3 regions of the Halomonas sp. KO116 genome follow, and region 2 is predicted to be linked to each of the others. Evidence: predicted binding sites of a transcription regulator. Region 2 holds the regulator's gene; each other region holds the start of a gene.
The links. Region 2 encodes FNR, which switches genes on or off when oxygen is low (the NO sensors DNR and NnrR bind a similar motif). Its sites were predicted from a motif close to TTGATNTANATCAA; they were not measured.
Positions count from the first base shown of each region.

Region 1 (6,411 bases), 110 kb from region 2:
GCCGGTAAGGGCGCCAAGCAGCTCACCTTTAACCAGATTGCCCTGGAGCAGGCGGCGCCTTACGCCTGCGAAGATGTCGATATCACCCTACGGCTGCAGCAAACGCTACGCCCACAGGTCGAAAACGAGGGGCGCTTGGCAGAAGTGCTGGATAATATCGAACTGCCGCTGATCAAAGTGCTCTCGCGCATTGAGCGTAATGGGGTGGCGGTGGATGCGGATCTACTGCACAAGCAGAGCCAGCAGTTAGAAAAGCGTATTGGCGAGCTAGAGCGCGAAGCGTTTGAACTGGCCGGGCGGGAATTTAATTTGGGCTCACCCAAGCAACTAGGCCAGATTCTGTTTGAAGAGCAGAAGATCCCAGTGCTTAAGAAAACGCCCAAAGGCGCGCCTTCTACCGCGGAAGGCGTGCTGGAGGAGCTGGCGCTGGACTACCCGCTGCCCAAGGTGATTATGCAGCACCGGGGGCTGGCCAAGCTTAAATCCACCTACACCGACAAATTGCCAAGGCTGCTCAATAAAGCCACTGGCCGGGTGCATACCAGCTACCATCAAGCGGTTACCGCCACCGGGCGGCTGTCGTCGTCGGACCCCAACTTACAGAACATTCCCATTCGTACCGAAGAGGGACGCAAAATTCGCCAGGCGTTTATCGCCCGCCCCGGCTACCGCATTGTCGCCGCCGACTACTCCCAGATCGAACTGCGCATTATGGCGCACTTATCTGAAGACAAAGGGCTGCTGGAAGCCTTTGCCGAGGGGCGCGATATCCACACCGCCACGGCGGCAGAAGTGTTTGGTACCTCGCTAGAAAAGGTCTCTGGCGACCAGCGCCGTAGCGCCAAAGCGATCAACTTCGGTTTGATTTACGGCATGAGTGCCTGGGGGCTGTCCCGCCAGCTGCATATCGAGCGCAACCAGGCGCAAACCTATATTGATCGCTACTTTGACCGTTACCCAGGCGTTGCCCGCTACATGGACCGTATTCGCACCGAAGCCGCAGAGGACGGCTTTGTAGAGACCGTCCTGGGTCGGCGGCTCTACCTGCCGGAAATCCAGTCGCAAAACCGTAACCGCCGCCAAGGCGCAGAGCGCACCGCGATTAACGCGCCGATGCAGGGCACGGCCGCCGATATCATCAAGCAGGCGATGATCGACGTGGATGCGTGGTTAGCGGAAGGCGAGTTTGATGCGCTGATGGTGATGCAGGTGCACGATGAGCTGGTGTTTGAGGTGGCCGAGAAGCAGGTCGAGGTATTTATTGAGCAGGTGCAAAAACGCATGCAGGGCGCGGCGGAGTTGAAAGTGCCGCTGATTGTCGAAGCGGAAAGCGGCGCGAACTGGGATGAGGCGCACTAGCCAGGTGATAAGGGCATTTTGTCGCAACCGCACCATGCATAGATAAGGAATTGACCAGGATCAAAATTTTGGCTCGGGTGGAGGCATAACCTTATACCCATCGCCTTTGCCTGGGTGAGCGCCAGTCAGTGGCTTCCCGGTGGGGTGAGGGGTGTGTTTAAGCTATCCATCGGGAGTCACTCATGGACATTGTTGAATTATCCAGGTTGCAGTTCGCCTTTACGGCGATGGTGCATTTCCTGTTTGTACCTTTAACGCTAGGGCTATCGATACTGCTGGCGGTTATGGAGACGGTCTATGTGATGACCGGTAAGACCATTTATCGTCAGATGACCAAGTTCTGGGGCAAGCTGTTCGGTATTAACTTTGCGTTGGGGGTAACCACCGGCATCGCTATGGAGTTTCAGTTCGGCACCAACTGGTCGTACTACTCCCATTATGTCGGCGATATCTTCGGCGCGCCGCTGGCGATAGAAGCCTTGATGGCGTTCTTCCTTGAGTCGACCCTGGTCGGGCTGTTCTTTTTCGGCTGGGATCGCCTGTCAAAAGAGAAACATCTGGCGGTTACCTGGTTGATGGCGTTGGCGACCAACATGTCGGCCCTGTGGATTCTGGTAGCCAATGGCTGGATGCAGCACCCCGTGGGATCAGAGCTCAACCTTGCCACCATGCGTATGGAGCTGACCAGCTTTGCTGAAGTGCTGCTCAACCCCGTTGCCCAAGTCAAATTCGTGCATACCGTGTCGGCGGGCTACGTCACCGGCGCGGTTTTCGTGCTGGCGATTTCAAGCTGGTACCTGCTCAAGGGTCGCGAGATCGCCTTTGCGCGGCGCAGCTTCACGATTGCGTCTGCTTTTGGCTTGGCTAGTGTACTGTCGGTGATTGTTCTGGGCGACGAGTCTGGTTATGAGCTGGGAGACGTCCAAAAGGTCAAACTGGCCGCCATCGAGGCCGAATGGCAAACCCATCCTGCACCGGCTGCCTTTACCCTGTTTGGGCTGCCCAACGAGGCTGAACAGCGCACCGACCTAGCCATCAAGATACCTGGCGTGATGGGCTTGATCGCTACGCGCTCGCTGGATACCGAAGTGATGGGGATCCGCGAGCTTAAGGCGGAGCACCGCGAACGCATCGTCAACGGCCAGGAAGCCTATGCCCTTATGCAGCGCCTGCGCAGCGGTGAAGAGCGCGAAGGGGATCAGGCCCGGTTCGAGCAGGTGCGCAGCGATCTCGGCTATGGGCTGCTGCTTAGCGCTTATAGCGACGATGTGGCCAATGCGACGGCCGCCGAGATTAACCAGGCCGTAGAGGCGTCGATTCCCAAGGTTTGGCCGCTGTTCTGGTCTTTTCGGGCCATGGTAGCCGCTGGCTTTAGCATGCTGCTGCTGTTTGCCCTGGCCCTCTGGCATAGTCTGCGCCGTCAGCCTGAGACGTCCCCTTGGTTACTGCGCTTTGCGCTGTTCAGCCTGCCGTTGCCCTGGATCGCCTGTGAAGCAGGTTGGTTCGTGGCCGAGTACGGCCGCCAGCCCTGGGCCATCGGCGAGATCCTACCGGTGCACCTGGCTATTTCCAGCCTAACGGCCGAGCAGGTACTCACTACCCTGATTGCCATCGGCATCCTCTACACCACCTTCGTCATCATTGAAATGTGGTTGATGCAGCACTTTGCCCGCAAGGGGCCTTCCGGTAGCGGTTACCTGGATGATGAAGCCGATTCCGGCTACCTAATTTCCACCCCGCCACGGGAGGCATGATGATGGACTACGAAACACTTAGGTTTGTCTGGTGGGTGCTGATCGGTGTGCTGTTGATCGGCTTCGCGGTCACCGATGGATTTGATATGGGCGTTGCCACCTTGCTTAAGGTCGTTGGCCGCAACGATCTTGAACGTCGGGTGATGATCAACTCCATGGCGCCTCACTGGGACGGCAACCAGGTCTGGCTGGTGACCGCCGGGGGCGCACTGTTCGCTGCCTGGCCGCCGGTTTACGCAACCGCTTTCAACGGCTTCTATTTCGCTTTGATGTTGACGCTGTTCGCGCTTTTCCTGCGCCCCTTAGCGTTTGATTACCGCTCCAAGTTGGACAACCCCACCTGGCGCAGTCGCTGGGACTGGGGGCTGACGATCGGCTCCGCCGTTCCTGCGCTGATCTTTGGTGTCGCCTTTGGCAATCTTCTCCAGGGCGTTCCCTTCCAGTTCGATGACTATCTGCGTTTGGAGTATCAGGGCGGCTTACTGGGGCTATTGAATCCGTTTGCGCTGTTGGCCGGGCTGTTGAGCCTGCTGATGTTTGTCACCCACGGCGCGGCCTGGCTGCAGCTCAAAACCGAGGGTGAGCTACGCAGGCGGAGTGCGGCCATCGGCAGCCTCACCGCATTGGTGTGCGCGGCACTGTTCGTGCTGGGTGGGGTCTGGCTGCTATGGGGCGTTGATGGCTACCAGGTGGCCAGCGTGATCGACACCCAGGGCTACAACGATACCACTGGCAAAATCGTCACGGTCAGTGTTGGCGGTTGGATGACCAACTACAGCCGCTTCCCGCTGTTATGGCTACTGCCGATAGTAGGCGTATTGGGTTTTGTACTCTGCTCGTTGACCATGAAACTGGGGCGGCATGCGCTGGCATTTACCAGTTCGGCCATTGCTATGGCCATGGTGGTGGTCACCACTGGCGTGACGATGTTCCCTTTCGTGATGCCGTCGACACTCAACCCTAATCATAGCCTCACCATGTGGGATGCCACGGCGAGTGAGCTGACGCTCAAGATCATGTTTGTGGTGGTGTGTATCTTCGTGCCGTTGATATTGCTCTATACCGCCTGGAGTTATTGGGTCATGCGCGGTCGCCTAAATGAGCAGTTTATTCGTGATAACGACAAAGCACTTTACTGAGGAGATGATCCTATGTGGTATTTCGCCTGGATTTTGGGTGTCACGCTGGCAGCTGTCGTCACTGTTCTTATCGCCATGCGGCTTGAAGTGAATGGTTATGAAGGCGAAGCCGAGCATGAGCGGAGCGACTGACGTTATTGACCCGGGGCAGCGGCTGAACCGCTGCCTGGCCCCGCAACGCTGGTGGTTGCGGGGCGCCACACTGCTTGCGCTGATCGGCGTGGTACTGCTGATTACCCAGAGTTGGCTGCTGGCGGCACTGTTCCATCACTGGTTACTGCTCTGGCAGGGCCGGGAGTCGCTGGGCCACCCGTCGGCATGGTTAGCAGGGCTGGCAGTATGCATGGTGCTCCGCCCTTTGCTCCACGCTGGCCGTGAAGGGTTATCTCGCCAAGCCAGTCGGCATGCCCGTGTCGCCTTACGCAGCCAGTTATTAACGCAGCTTGGCCGTCTTGGGCCGGTGAGGCGCCAATTTGGCAGCGATGGTGCCTTGGCAACTCAGGTGCTGGAGCAGGTGGACGCCCTGGACGGCTACATTAGTCGCTATCGGGTACAGAGTCTGCTGGCCGTTGTCGTTCCCTGCCTAATCGCGGCGGTGGTGGCGTTGCATAGCCCGTTGGCCGCGGGATTAATGCTGATGACCGCACCCTTGGTGCCGCTGTTTATGATCCTTGTGGGCCGAGCCGCTGCGGGTGCCAGTCAGCAGCAGTTCACGGCACTGGCGCGTATGGGTGGCCGCTTTCTCGACCTGGTTCGAGGGATGGCGACGCTGCAGCGCCTGGGGGCGACCGACCAGGCGGAGGCCAAGGTCGCCCAGGCAAGTGACGCCTACCGTGGGCGTACCATGCGGGTGCTTAGACTGGCCTTTCTATCTAGCGCGGTGCTGGAGTTTTTTGCCGCGCTGGCGATTGCCCTGGTGGCGCTCTATCTAGGCTTGGGCTTGCTTGGCCTATTGCCCTGGGCGAAAGCAGACGTTCCGGTGCCGTATCAGGGAGCGCTGTTCATTTTGCTGCTGGCGCCCGAGTTCTATGCGCCGCTACGCCAATTGGGCAGCGATTATCATGCCCGTGCCGAAGCGCAGGGCGCGATGCAGGCGTTGTCGCCTCTGCTGGAAGCGGACACTTGGCAGCCCCAAGGGTCGCCGCTCTCTCCAGCAGCGGTAAGCGGTGAGTCTCTTGCTGTTGAATGCCGCGAGTTAAGCGTTAGTGGTGAGGGCGGGCGTCTGCGGCTGGCGCCGCTTAATCTGACGCTGGCCGCGGGCGAACGTCTGTTGGTGCAGGGCGAGAGTGGGGCGGGCAAGTCGAGTCTTTTACAAGCGCTGCTGGGGTTTACCGCCTACCAGGGCAGCCTCAAGGCGAAGGGTTGCGAGCTTTCCCAATGGCCTCGCGAAGCCTGGCAACGCCAGCTTGGCTACCTTAGTCAGCAACCGCCGATACAGTCCGGCAGCATTGCGGAGAATCTGCGCTTGGCGGCCCCAGATAAATCTGATGCAGAGCTTATTGAAGTGCTCACCCAGGTCGGACTTTGGCCAATTCTGGTTCGTGGCAATGGGCTTGCCACGCAGTTGGGTGAGCGCGGGCAGGGGCTTTCCGGCGGCCAGCTGCAACGCTTGGGGTTGGCGCAGTTGCTGCTTCGCGATGCCGCGCTATGGCTATTCGATGAGCCTACGGCCCATCTGGATCCAGAGGCTGCCTGGCAACTCAATGCATTGATCGGCAAGTTTAGCCTCGGGCGTAGCGTGATTATCGTCAGTCACGAGTCGGCGGGGTTGGAATGGGTCGACCGTACAATAGAGCTGACATCAAGAGAGGCCATGGCATGCTGCGGCTAAACAAGACCTCCTCCGCGGAACAACCTCCCACTATCCGGCTGCGTGATTTGCTGTTGCTTCGGCGCGGCGGCTGGTCGCTGGCGTTCTTGCTGGGCGCCGCCACACTGCTGGCCGTTATTGGTTTGCTGGCTATCTCGGGTTGGTTTATTACCGCCGCGGCGGTGGCCGGGACGGTGACAGCGAGCGCCTTCGGCTTCGACTATTTTCGTCCCGCGGCTTTGATTCGTCTATGTGCCATCGTTCGCACGGCCGGGCGCTACGGAGAGCGCCTGGCCTCCCACGATGCCGCCCTGGGGTTGCTAAAAGACCTGCGTTGTCGGCTTTTTAT
Region 1 is NZ_CP011052.1:1,046,086-1,052,496, forward strand. It holds gene polA (DNA polymerase I) at 1-1,359, shown strand, start outside; gene KO116_RS04910 (cytochrome ubiquinol oxidase subunit I) at 1,542-3,113, shown strand; gene cydB (cytochrome d ubiquinol oxidase subunit II) at 3,110-4,252, shown strand; gene cydX (cytochrome bd-I oxidase subunit CydX) at 4,265-4,384, shown strand; gene cydD (thiol reductant ABC exporter subunit CydD) at 4,368-6,083, shown strand; gene cydC (thiol reductant ABC exporter subunit CydC) at 6,071-6,411, shown strand, end outside.
Region 1: a site for FNR is predicted at 1,410-1,423, ahead of KO116_RS04910 (cytochrome ubiquinol oxidase subunit I). Genes of this name have one in related genera too.

Region 2 (6,411 bases):
GTTATTGGCTACTTTAAATACATATGCTGCCTTTAATGGGTAATGACGGTTAGTGAGTATCGATACTTTGGTCGCGTATCAAAAGTCGCTTCGACCTTAGCGTGATAGCTAAAGGTATAACAATGTTCTACTTGCTACTTGGGAAGTGAATCCTTTATACCCGTACAGCCACCTTCACATAATAATCGATTACAGTTTTTGAAGCGTTGGAAAGACTCCTTTGATGTGGATCAATGTCGGGCGGAGTGCTTATTTACTTTATTTTCTAGTTCGCCTTTAGTTGAATGAGGTCATGCACAATGGTCGATGTGGATCTATCCCAACTGCCGTTCACGCTTCTTGACGATGAAGGACGTGACCACATTCGTCGCGGTATTGACCTTGCGTATTTTGACCGCGACGAAATAATTCTAGAGACCGGACAGGGGGGCGAGTTTGTTTATCTGATCCATAAGGGTGAAGTGGCAGAAATCGACCCCACGCTGCCCTCGTCTACCTCGCGTATTGGCCATTACACGGCCGGGGACCTATTTGGCGCGATCAGCATCCTTAACGGTAAAAGCCGCTATCGTTTTAAGGCCGAGCAGGAGTGCTTGTGTTACCTACTGCCCAAAGCGTTGTTTCAGCAGCTGTGCCGTCATTACCCGGATTTCAGTAATTTCTTTCGCCAATCGTTGACGCATAAAGCACGCTTACTGACTGAAAAGCGTGCCGAAGGTGGCGTCACCATGGCGGGTTTTATGTTGGCCAAGGTAAGCGAATGTATGCGTGCGCCGCTGTTAATGGCGGCGGCTACTGATATTGCCAGCGCGGTGAAGCAGCTCAACGATAGCTATGCTGATAGCCTGCTAGTAGAGACTCAAGGCAAGCTAGGCATGGTGACGAAAACCGACCTGCTCAATGGGTTGGTGTTGGGCGGTAGTGCGGTGTCATCGCCGCTTGATGAGCTCGCCCATTTTAATCTGGTCACCGTTGCGCCGGAACAATACTTGTTTGAAGTATTGGTCTTAATGACACGCCATAAAGTGACGCGGGTAGTGGTGCTCGAGCAAAACGTCTTAAAAGGCGTCGTCGAGCTCACCGACGTGCTTAGCTATTTCTCAAGCCGCAGCTACGTGGTGAGTTTGCAGGTCGAGCAGGCGAGCAGTTTAGAGACACTGTCGGCAGCCAGCCAACGTACACCGGAGCTGGTAAAAGCGCTGATGGCCCAGGGCGTAAAGCTGCGTTTTGCGATGGATCTTCTCGCCGCGCTGAACGGGCGGATCATGAGCAAGGCCTGGGAGTTCACGATAGAGGAACAGTATCGCGACCAGAGCTGCATGATGGTAATGGGTAGCGAAGGGCGAGGTGAGCAAATCCTAAAAACAGACCAGGATAATGGTCTGATTTTAGCCGATGACGCGCGGTGGCCAGATCTTTTGAGCCACATGCAAACGCTCACCGATACCCTAATCCAGCTTGGCTACCCGCCGTGCCCCGGCAATATTATGGTTTCAAACCCTGAGTGGGTGGCCACGGTGTCGCAGTGGAAGAGCAATATTGCCAAATGGGCCAGCGAGCGGGATGGTGACAGCCTGATGAAGCTGGCGATCATGCTTGATGCCCATGCGGTGGCCGGTAACCCCAGCCTGCTTGCCAGTGTACGAGAAGAGCTATTTGAACGCTGCTCTCGTGATGAGCTGTTGCTTTCGTACTTTGCGCGCACGGCGCTACGTTTTTCCACACCGCTGACGCTGTTTGGCTCGCTGAAAAAGCCTCAGCACGGTATCGATATCAAGAAAGGCGGTATTTTTCCCATTGTTCACGGCGTGCGCACCATGGCGCTTGAGCGGCGCATCCAAGCCACCTCGACGTTTGACCGTTTGGATGCCCTGGCCGCCGATGGGCGATTGGATCGCCGTTTTGCAGATGACCTGGGCGAAGCGTTGGCCCTGTTTTCCGAGCTACGTCTTAAACAGCAGCTAACCGCGTTGGAGACGCCTGTCGGTGCTCAAGAAGCTAACGCCCAAAACAGCAGTCGCGCTAACCGTGTCGTGGTGCAAAATCTTTCTTCCCTTGAGCGCGACCTATTGCGTGAAGCGATGCATATTGTCAAAGACTTTAAGCAGCGGCTTTCCCATCGTTACCATTTGGAGTATTCGTGAGCGGAATACGGCTGTTAGATCGACACGTGGCACTTTTTAGCGGTTCCTTACGCACCTTGTTGCGTCGCGAAAGCGACCGGCGGCGCTGTGCTGATTCTCCCTATGCCTGGCTCTTTCAGCCCTATATGGGCGAAGAGCTGGTAGCGCTTGCCTGCACATCAACGCCTACGCCGACATCACCTGTGATCAGTTTGGCCGCCGTGGTGCTTAGCCAACAGCAGGTGCGTACCAGCCGTGCTTTTGTGCTGACGTTAGGCGCACCGGGGCAGGCTGACCATGCATCGCTGCGTCGCCATCACCTGCTGTGTCAGGCGGGGTGTGTGGCGGCGCCAAATCGCGACAATTTAAATGCGTTAGTAGAGTTTATTGGCAATCGACCTATTGTCGGCTGGCAGTTAGACCAGCGGATTGGCGCGTTAAATGCGTTGCTGAGAAAGCGGTTGAATTTCGCGCTGCCCAATGCCCAGGTCGACGTAGAAAAGCTGCATCAGCGCCAGCTGCGGCGCTTGCACCCGGAGATAGAGGCACCGAGTAGCTTTGCTCAAGCGCTGGCGTGCTGGCAAGTACCCGCGATGGGGATGCAGGGTGTGTTAGGTGAGGCCACTTCCAGCGCGCTGCTGTATATGCGCCTGCAGCGCATTATGGCGGAGGCTGCTTAGTAATAGGCAGCGCTGCATACGAGTAGTTGGGTCAGGGCGGTGAGTGTTGTTAGAATAGCAGCCACTTTTTCTTGAATGCCTTCCACCCTCGGCAGTGCTTATACCATGCAATCTCTTGATCATTTTGACCCTGCTTCCCTCGGAGCCGCCCTCGCTGATGTTGAGCAAGACTCGCCAGAGCTGGCTGATGCTAAGCAGAAACGTGAATTTAACAAGCTGCAAAAGCGCCTGCGCCGAGAAGTAGGCAATGCGATTATTGATTACCAGATGATCAATGAAGGCGACCGCGTGATGGTCTGTCTCTCCGGCGGCAAAGACAGCTATACGATGCTGGAGATTTTGCGCAACTTGCAGCGCAACGCGCCGGTCAATTTCTCAATGGTAGCGGTCAATCTGGATCAAAAACAGCCCGGTTTTCCCGAGCATGTGCTGCCTGCGTATCTGGATAAGCAGGGCGTGGAGTATCACATTGTCGAGCGCGACACCTACTCGGTGGTGAAGGAGAAAACCCCGGAAGGCAAAACGACTTGCGCGCTCTGTTCACGTCTGCGCCGCGGTTCGCTGTATGGTTTTGCTGAAGAGATTGGCGCCAATAAAATCGCCCTGGGTCACCACCGCGAAGATATCCTTGAAACGCTGTTTCTCAATATGTTCTTTGGCGGCAACTTAAAAGCGATGCCGCCTAAGCTGCTTTCTGATGATGGTAAAAATATCGTCATTCGGCCGTTGGCTTACTGTAAAGAGGCGGATATTGCCGAGTTTTCACGGCTGATGGAATTCCCGATTATTCCCTGCAATCTATGCGGTTCGCAGCCCAATATGCAGCGCCAGGTGGTCAAAGAGATGCTCGCCGAGTGGGACAAAAAATTCCCCGGCCGCCTGGAGAGCATGTTTAAGGCGGTGACTAATATTGCCCCTTCCCAGTTGGCCGACCGCAGCCTTTTCGATTTTGAAGGCTTAGAGGCCAAACAGGCAGAGCTGCTGGCCGGGCGTATCCAGGCATTTAACGTCAGCTAGCGTTTTGCTCCTCTTCGGCGAGGGTGATTAAGCGCTGCATATCAAGAATATTGACCTCTCGCCCGGATACCGCCATTACGCTCTGCTGCTGGAAGCGGCTTAAAATCCGGCTGACGGTTTCCACCGCTAAACCCAAATAGTTGCCGATATCGGCCCTGGGCATGGAAAGGCGGAAACTGTAGGGCGAGTAGCCACGGCGACGAAAACGATCCGAGAGGGTAATCAAAAAGCTCGCCAGCCGCTGGTCGGCGGTTTTACGCGACAGCAGACGCATCATGCGCCGGTCATCGCGTAACTCTTTGCTCATGCTGCGATACAGCTGGCCACGCAGTTCGGGCAACTCCTCAGAGAGTGAGTCCAAGCGATCAAAGGGAATCTCGCAAACGGTGGTCGTTTCCAGGGCAATCACGCTACCTGGATAGTGCTCCTCATCAATCCCGTCCAACCCCACTAGTTCGCTCGGGAGGTAGAAATTGGTCAGTTGCTCGCTGCCGTTTCCCTCTGAGGTGACTTGTTTCAAACTGCCCGAACGTACCGCGTAAACGCTGGTAAAAGTATCGCTTTGGCGAAATAGTGGTTCGCCTTTTTTCAGCGGTGCGCGACGACGAATAATGGCATCGAACTGGCCCATATCGTCCAACTCAAGGGCAAGCGGCAGGCACAGCGAGCTAAGGCTGCAGGTTTGGCAGCGCGCTTCGTGGAGTAGCGAGCGTCGGCTGCTCATAGGTTCCAACATGCGGTGCTCCTTGAGTGGGTCAGGGTAAAATTAGCAAATTCTTACTTATTGTGATGGCGTTAGCATGCCTACAATAAGGTGATTAAACAATCTTAGAGTAGCGCTGCCCTATTTGCCCAGAAAGATGGGTATCGAACGCCATGGCTAAATGGCGCACCAGCAGACGACCCATGGACGTGGCGCTAAGTTGATCACCACTACGGGTCAGTAGGCCATCTTGCTCGGCGCTCTGTAAACGCTCCAGCGCGGGGGCAAAATAGCGGGGGGCATCGATGTTCCAGCGCTGGCTGACCGCAGCCAGGTCAATGCCCATATCGCACATCAGCCGCTCAATCACGTCTCGACGGATGAGGTCGTCGTCGCTCAACCGCACGCCGCGTACAGTGGCGAGTTGGCCCTGATCCAACGCCGCCTCGTAGCTTGCCAGATCGCTCGGGTTCTGCGCGTAGACGTCATCAATGCGCGAAATCGCCGAAACGCCAAGCCCGATTAAATCGCATTGGGCGTGACTGGAGTAGCCTTGGAAGTTGCGCTGTAGCGAGCCGTCGCGCTGGGCAATGGCCAGGCTATCGTCAGGCCGGGCAAAGTGATCCATCCCGATATGTACGTAGCCAGCCGCGGTGAGCATCTCTATCGTGGTGCGCAGAATTGCCAGCTTCTCTTCGCTACCCGGCAGGTCATCGACGTTAATCCGCCGCTGGGGGGCAAAGCGCTCGGGCATGTGGGCGTAGTTAAACACAGAAAGCCGTGCGGGATTTAACTCGATCACTTGACGCAGGGTGTCTGCAAAGCTTTTTTCAGTCTGAAAGGGCAAGCCGTATATTAAATCGAGATTGAGCGAACGAAAGCCCAGCCGGTGTGCTTCATCCATCAGCGTCTCGGTGAGTACTCGTGGCTGAATACGGTTAATGGCTTTCTGCACCAGCGGGCTTAAGTCCTGCACGCCTAAACTGATGCGATTGAAACCGAGCGATTGCAGGTGGCGCAGCGTAAATACATCCGCTTCGCGTGGGTCTATTTCAATCGCGTAATCGCGATCGGCAGAGGACGAAAGGCCAAACCGGGCATCCAAACGATCAATCAGGTCGCCCATCTGGTTCAAGTTAAGAAACGTCGGTGTTCCGCCACCCCAGTGCAACTGCTTCACCGGTCGTGTGGTATCCAAGTGGCGTGCGGTCAGCACCATTTCACGGTCGAGTCGGGATAAGTAGGGCTCGGTCAGGGCGGTGTTCTTGGTGGCGATTTTATTGCATGCGCAGTAGAAACAGATCTTGCGACAAAAAGGCACGTGAACATACAGCGACAGCGAACGCTGACTGGCATTGCTACGCTCTAGTGCCTGGGTCAGGTCACCGGGGGTGAATTGGTCGTGAAATGACAGCGCCGTGGGGTAAGACGTGTAGCGTGGTCCGCTGGTGTCGTAGCGGCGCAGCAGGGCTTCATCCCACACCGGCTGCACGGGCGCTGCCGCCACAGACGAGGCAAGAGGTGAAACCGCAGGGGCATGAACGGGCATGAAGGGGCGCTCCGACGTGAGGTAATGCCGCTAGCCTAACCCGTGACGAAAGCGTAAAGATTGAGCCATGTCATGCTATTAGAAGTTGTGTGCCGTAAGAGTCCAGAGCTGCCACAGCGCAAACGCGATAATCGTTAGTGCCGCCACGCTGCGCGTCGCCGGGTGGCGAATCAGGTGGCTTAGCTGGCGCGCAGCGAGGCCAGTGGCGAGCAGCGCCGGCAGGGTGCCTAGCCCAAATGCGCCCATTAGCAGCGCGCCCTGGAGCGGGTCGGCAATCGCCAAGCTCCAGGCCAGCATGGAGTAGACCAGCCCACAGGGTAGCCAGCCCCAAAGTGCGCC
Region 2 is NZ_CP011052.1:1,160,995-1,167,405, forward strand. It holds gene KO116_RS05410 (DUF294 nucleotidyltransferase-like domain-containing protein) at 300-2,144, shown strand; gene KO116_RS05415 (DNA polymerase III subunit epsilon) at 2,141-2,803, shown strand; gene ttcA (tRNA 2-thiocytidine(32) synthetase TtcA) at 2,909-3,820, shown strand; gene fnr (fumarate/nitrate reduction transcriptional regulator Fnr) at 3,813-4,556, opposite strand; gene hemN (oxygen-independent coproporphyrinogen III oxidase) at 4,639-6,072, opposite strand; gene KO116_RS05435 (sulfite exporter TauE/SafE family protein) at 6,151-6,411, opposite strand, start outside.

Region 3 (6,411 bases), 330 kb from region 2:
ACCTGCAAGCCACCGGAAACGCTTGTAGGCCGAAAAGTAAGCGACATCCCCTTGGCAGTTTATGGACAACAAGCGCTTTGGCAAAAAGCTCCTCTGCCATTAGATCCAACGTCACTAACAACAGAAAACTGGATAGGCCCGGATGTTCACCTAGGCGATACAGCGCTTGAGCAGTGGATGGTGGGTAAACACGCGGCCTACCGACTGGACAGCATGCTGGGGATGCAGCTGGCGGTCCGTCATGGGGCGGGCATTGCGGTACTGCCTTGCTATCTTGGCGATGCCGATGAAGCACTACTCAGACTCAGCCAGCCGATTGACGCGCTGACGACTCAGCTTTGGCTGCTCACCCATCCAGATTTGCGTCATGTGGCTAAAGTACGCGCGTTTATGGAAACGATCACTGAGGGGCTTCGCGGACGGTAACCACAAGGTCTGGTACCTGAAGGGCGAATCAAGTGACAGCGCACTCCGATGGCAAAAGCGATCACTCCTGCCCAACCCCCGCCAGGAACTGCTTTAACAACGCATCCAGTTGTTGACGTTGTTCGTCAGTCAGCCCGCTCACCAGCTGCGCCTGTGTCTCTACATGAGCAGCCACCGCTTCGTCGATCAGATCAAATCCACGCTGAGAAAGAGAGATCAGAAAACCGCGACCATCATCCGGGTTCTTGACCCGCTCGATCAGTCCTGACTTTTCCAATTGATGGATACGGTGAGTCATGGTGCCTGAGGTCACCATGGTGGATGCCATCAAATCGCTCGGCGATAGCGCATAGGGCGCTCCCTCTCGGCGCAGCGTTGCCAGTACGTCAAAGCTCGCATCCGTCAGGCCATATTTCGCCCAGGTCTTCTCCATCGCGCGCATCAAGGTGTGGTTCAGCCGTTTGACCCGCCCGATAGTACCCATCGGGGCTACGTCGAGGTCGGGACGCTCCTGGCGCCACTGTTTGAGTATGTGGTCTACATGATCCATAAACGTATTTTGCGCCTATATACCTTGACGTCAAGGTTAATCTTACATACCTTGATATCAAGATATAATCCTTGAAGGCTGCTAATGACATTACCCAACAAACCCAAGCTATACTCCTCTAAAAGAACCTGGCTTGCCCCGCTGCTGTATCTGCTCGCCGGTGGCGCCTTGCTGGGCCTGTCGACTAATTTGGCAAAGCTCGCGGGTGAAATGCAGCTATCAGCGCTCGCTTTTCTGTTTTGGTCCATTTTGGGAGCGGCCATTATTCTGCTTGCACTCGCCGCCTATCGCCGCAATCTGCCACCGTTGACCGTTCGCAGCGTCGAGTACTACCTGATCTCTGCGCTGCTGGGCGTGGCGGGCGCCAACCTGCTCTTCTTTTCGGCTATCCCCCATGTCGGCGCAGGATTTGTGGCATTGATCATCACGTTGCCACCGCTGCTCACCTACGTTGGTGCGTTGACGTTAAAAATGGAGCGCTTTCAGCTCTTGCGTGCGGCTGGCGTCATGTCAGCCCTTGCGGGCGCCTTCACTCTGGCTTTCCATAAGCTTTCCGCCCCTGATGCTGACTACCTGTGGATTCTTCTTGCCTTGATTGGCCCTGTGCTGCTGGCCATCGGCAACCTCTACCGGACCCTGCGCTGGCCAGTGGGCGTATCCAGCGATGCCTTGGCGCCTGGAATGCTGATAGCTGCCTCTATTCTTCTGCTGGGAGTGGGCCTACTGCCAGGCTTCTCACTTCACGTCTCCATGGATCGGTCTCTGCCGATAGTCCTAATTGCTGTCCAAGCAGTGGTGTTCGCTGGCCAGTTTTTACTGCTCTTCCTGCTGCAAAAAAGCGGTGGCCCGGTATTTCTGAGTTTGTTGGGCTCCGTCGGTGCCGTGGTGGGAGTTCCAGTCGCCATCCTGTTACAGGGAGAAACTGCCCCTGAGGGCTTGCTGCCTGGCATCCTACTGATTGGTGCCGGTATTGCCTTGCTTAACATTGGTAAAGCGAAGCAGGTGCCTGATAAAGCAGTCTAAACGGTGGCCTTAAGCGATGAGGCAATGTGATGATCATGGCAGGGCGCCACTGAGAGGGGGACAAGAACTGTTATACGATCCTACTTACTGCTACAGAATGCGACACTCCATGGGGTAAACGTAGCTGAAAATCTCACTTGTAGAAGACCTGTTGCTGGGAAAAGATCACAGCGTTTATTTCAAGCCCCGAGATTCATCAAACCGATGTGCTGTAGCGAGATATAAAAACCACTAGTGAATAAATCACAGAACCAAACTTAGCCTGCTGCCAAAAAAACGTAAAAAATAATAATAGCTAAAGCTACGAAAAACTTACCAGCTCGTCTTCAGAACATACCAAAGCTCAAAATCTGCATTACCAGTTACAGCAGCAAGCACGGCTCGACCAATTAAATTTTTCGTCATTTATTAGCTGCAGCTGCATGTACTTTTGCGTGATTGATCTAAATCAATTCAAGCCATTGTAATGGGAATACACTGAATATAGTTGATTGCTCCTTAACCATAGGTCGGAGACAGCGCATGTCAGATGAAAAGCTCACTTCACCAAAGCCTGAAGAGGATCTAGCGACACGGTTCCCTACAGCCTACTCAATTCTCTTCCTGCTAATTATTCTTGTAGCGGCGCTGACCTGGATCATTCCTGCCGGGCAATACGAACGTACGATGAACGAAGAGGTCGGACGCGAAATTGCAGTACCTGGCACCTATGTAACGGTTGATTCAAACCCTCAAGGTTTTGTGGACGTCATGCTGGCCCCCACGGCGGGTTTCTATGATCCCGACAGCTATGTCGCCAATGCCATCGACGTTGCCTTATTTGTGCTGTTTTTGGGTGGCTTCTTAGGCGTTATCAATGCTACCGGCGCAATCGACACGGGGATACGTAACGTGATGCATCGGCTGGAAGGCCGAGAGATCTGGATGATCCCCATCCTGATGACGCTGTTTGCCCTCGGAGGCACCACCTATGGCATGGCAGAAGAGACTCTGGCCTTCTATGCCATTCTAATCCCCATCATCATCGCTGCTGGCTATGATGCGATCACAGGAGTCGCCGTGATTCTGATCGGCGCTGGTATTGGTGTGTTGGGCTCCACTATCAACCCCTTCGCTACTGTCATTGCCTCTAACGCAGCGGATATTCCTTTTACAGAGGGAATTGTACTTCGGCTGGTGCTGCTGATTGGCGGGCTGGTGATTTGTTCAGTCTACGTGATGCGCTACGCCAAACGCATTAAGTTGGATCCTGCTCGCTCCGTTGTGGCCAGACAACAGGATGCACACCGCAAACTCTTTCTACAGGGACACGACGAGCTGGAAAATTTTGATCTTTCAGGCACTCAGAAAATTACCCTTGTTATTTTTGCTCTGACCTTCATCGCGATGATTTGGGGCGTCTCGTCCCAAGGCTGGTGGATGGCTAGGATGGGCGCACTTTTCTTTGGTTCCGCCATTGTGATCGGCATCATCGCTCGGCTGGGCGAGAAAAAGCTGACCAGTAGTTTTGTCGACGGCGCCCGCGATCTGCTCGGCGTAGCCCTGGTCGTTGGTCTGGCCCGCGGCATCGTGGTGATCATGGAACAAGGCATGATTGCCGATACCATCTTGCATAGCGCCGAAAGTACATTAGGTGGATTGCCTGAACTAACCTTTATCAATTTGATGTTCTGGATCGAGGTAGGAATGAGTTTCTTCGTACCCTCCTCATCCGGACTTGCCGTACTATCCATGCCTATTTTAGCGCCCTTGGGCGACTTTGCTGACGTAGGACGTGACTTGGTGGTAACTGCTTACCAATCAGCCAACGGCCTGGTTAATCTGATAAACCCGACCTTTGCCGTAGTGGTCGGTGGCCTAGCGATAGGCCGTATCTCTTATGACCGTTGGCTAGTATTTATCTGGCCTCTCCTTCTTATTTTGACTGTTTTTATCAGTGCAGTTATTAGCATTGGTGCATTTCTATAATCAGGGCAAAGGAGTATGCGACATGTCAGAACACACTTTGGGCGTTCACTCGGAAACTGGGACTTTACGGCAAGTTATCGTCTGCCGCCCTGGGCTAGCCCATAGAAGACTGACTCCCTCCAACTGCGATGCGTTGTTGTTCGACGATGTCTTCTGGGTCAAGCAGGCACAGAAAGACCATGACGTATTCGCCGAGGTAATGCGTGAACGTGGTGTGGAGGTTCTGGACGTTAACGACCTGCTGGCGACAACGCTTGATATTCCCGAAGCACGTACCTGGGTTCTAGACCACCGGATTACCTGGAATCATATCGGGGTAGGCATGGTATCCGACCTTCGCGCATGGATGAACGAACTGCCTGGTAATACGCTGGCGAAATTTCTCATTGGTGGTTTGGAAGTAGGTGACCTGCCTTTCGACCCTGCAGGGCTGTTCGGTAACCATCTGGGGCCTCACGGCTTTGTGCTGCCGCCACTGCCCAACTTACTGTTCACCCGGGATAACAGCGCCTGGATTTATGGTGGTGTCACCCTGAACCCTATGTACTGGGCTGCGCGCAAACCAGAGACGCTGCTAATGAGCGCGATCTACCGGTTCCATCCGAAGTTTGCCGGCAAGGTGAACGTGCATTGGGGCGACCCACTTGAAGATCATGCGCTGGCGACCCTGGAAGGAGGGGACATCATGCCGGTGGGTAATGGTGTCGTGCTGGTGGGAATGGGGGAACGATCCTCTCCGCAAGCCATTGGCCAGCTGGCCAAGACGCTTTTTGCTAACGGCACTGCAGAACGGATAATTGCCTGCCAGATTCCCAAGAGCCGTTCTGCCATGCACTTGGATACCGTGTTTACCTTCTGTGGCGGCAATGTAGTGACCACTTTCAAGGAAGTCGCAGATGAAATGGTTTGCTACGACCTGCGTCCGGGGGAAGGCAGCAAGCACCTGTCGTTCTTCCAGGACAGCCGTCCGCTGTTTGATGTTGTTGCCGATGTACTTGGTTACCCGTCCCTGGAAGTGGTCGCCACGGGTGGCGATACCCCTGCCGAACGGGAGCGAGAACAATGGAACGATGGCAATAACGTGCTGGCACTGAGTCCGGGGGTCGTCATCGGTTATGACCGCAACGACGATACCAATGCTGCGCTGGAAGCAGCCGGCATAGAGGTACTGGCCATACCCGGAGCGGAGTTGGGCCGGGGCCGGGGCGGTGGGCGCTGCATGAGCTGCCCGACAATACGAGATACAGTCTGACAAGGTAGGAGCAGAACCATGGCTTTCAATCTCAAGAACCGGCACTTCCTGACCCTGAGGGACTTTACGCCCCGAGAGATCAGTTTTTTGCTCAAGCTTTCCACCGACCTGAAAACAGCCAAGTACGCCGGCACCGAAGTACCGCAGTTGCAGGGCAAGGACATAGCGCTGATCTTTGAAAAGAACTCCACCCGAACCCGGGTAGGCTTTGAGGTTGCAGCGTTTGATCAGGGCGCCCGAGTAACCTATCTGGGCCCGACGGGCACCCATATCGGCCACAAGGAATCCGTCAAGGATACCGCCCGTGTGCTCGGCCGCGTTTACGATGCCATCGAATACCGGGGGTTCGGCCAGACGGTGGTTGAGGAGCTGGCACAATATGCCGGCGTGCCGGTTTACAATGGGCTGACCAATGAATTCCACCCCACACAGATCCTCGCAGACTTCCTGACCATGCAGGAAAACGTGGAAAAGCCGCTGCGGGATGTTGCCTTTGTATTTATCGGGGACGCTGCGAATAACATGGGCGACAGCCTGCTGATCGGCGGCGCCATGATGGGAATGGATGTGCGCTTGTGTGCGCCCAAGGCCTGTTGGCCCAGCGAGGCTATTCAGAATGAAGCACAGGCTATTGCCAGTGAAACCGGCGCCCGGATTATGATCACGGAGGACATTGATGCCGCCGTTGCGAGCGTGGATTTTGTCTACACCGACGTGTGGGTGTCCATGGGTGAACCCAAGGAAAAGTGGGCAGAGCGAATCAAACTGTTGCAGCCCTATCAGGTCAATGCTGCCCTGATGGAGAAAACCGGCAACCCCCGCGTAAGGTTCATGCATTGTCTGCCGGCCTTCCATAACACCGAGACCACCATAGGCAAGGAAATACAGGCCGAGTTCGGCATCGACGCCATGGAAGTCACCGACGACGTCTTTGAAAGTCCCGCCTCTATCGTATTTGATCAGGCGGAGAACCGAATGCACACCATCAAGGCGGTGCTCGTCGCCACTCTTGGAAACTGATTCAAGGAGCATGACATGCTTGTAGTAGCAGCTCTGGGAGGCAATGCCCTGTTGCGGCGAGGGGAGCCCCTGACCGCCGAGGCCCAGCGCGCCAACGTAAAAATTGCCGCCGAATCATTGGCCGAAATCGTCCGCGCTGGCCACCAGCTGGTAGTCACTCACGGCAATGGCC
Region 3 is NZ_CP011052.1:1,490,347-1,496,757, reverse strand. It holds gene KO116_RS06900 (LysR family transcriptional regulator) at 1-426, shown strand, start outside; gene KO116_RS06895 (MarR family winged helix-turn-helix transcriptional regulator) at 488-976, opposite strand; gene KO116_RS06890 (DMT family transporter) at 1,061-1,999, shown strand; gene KO116_RS06885 (YfcC family protein) at 2,522-3,967, shown strand; gene KO116_RS06880 (arginine deiminase) at 3,990-5,219, shown strand; gene KO116_RS06875 (ornithine carbamoyltransferase) at 5,238-6,239, shown strand; gene arcC (carbamate kinase) at 6,255-6,411, shown strand, end outside.
Region 3: a site for FNR is predicted at 2,438-2,451, ahead of KO116_RS06885 (YfcC family protein). Genes of this name have one in related genera too.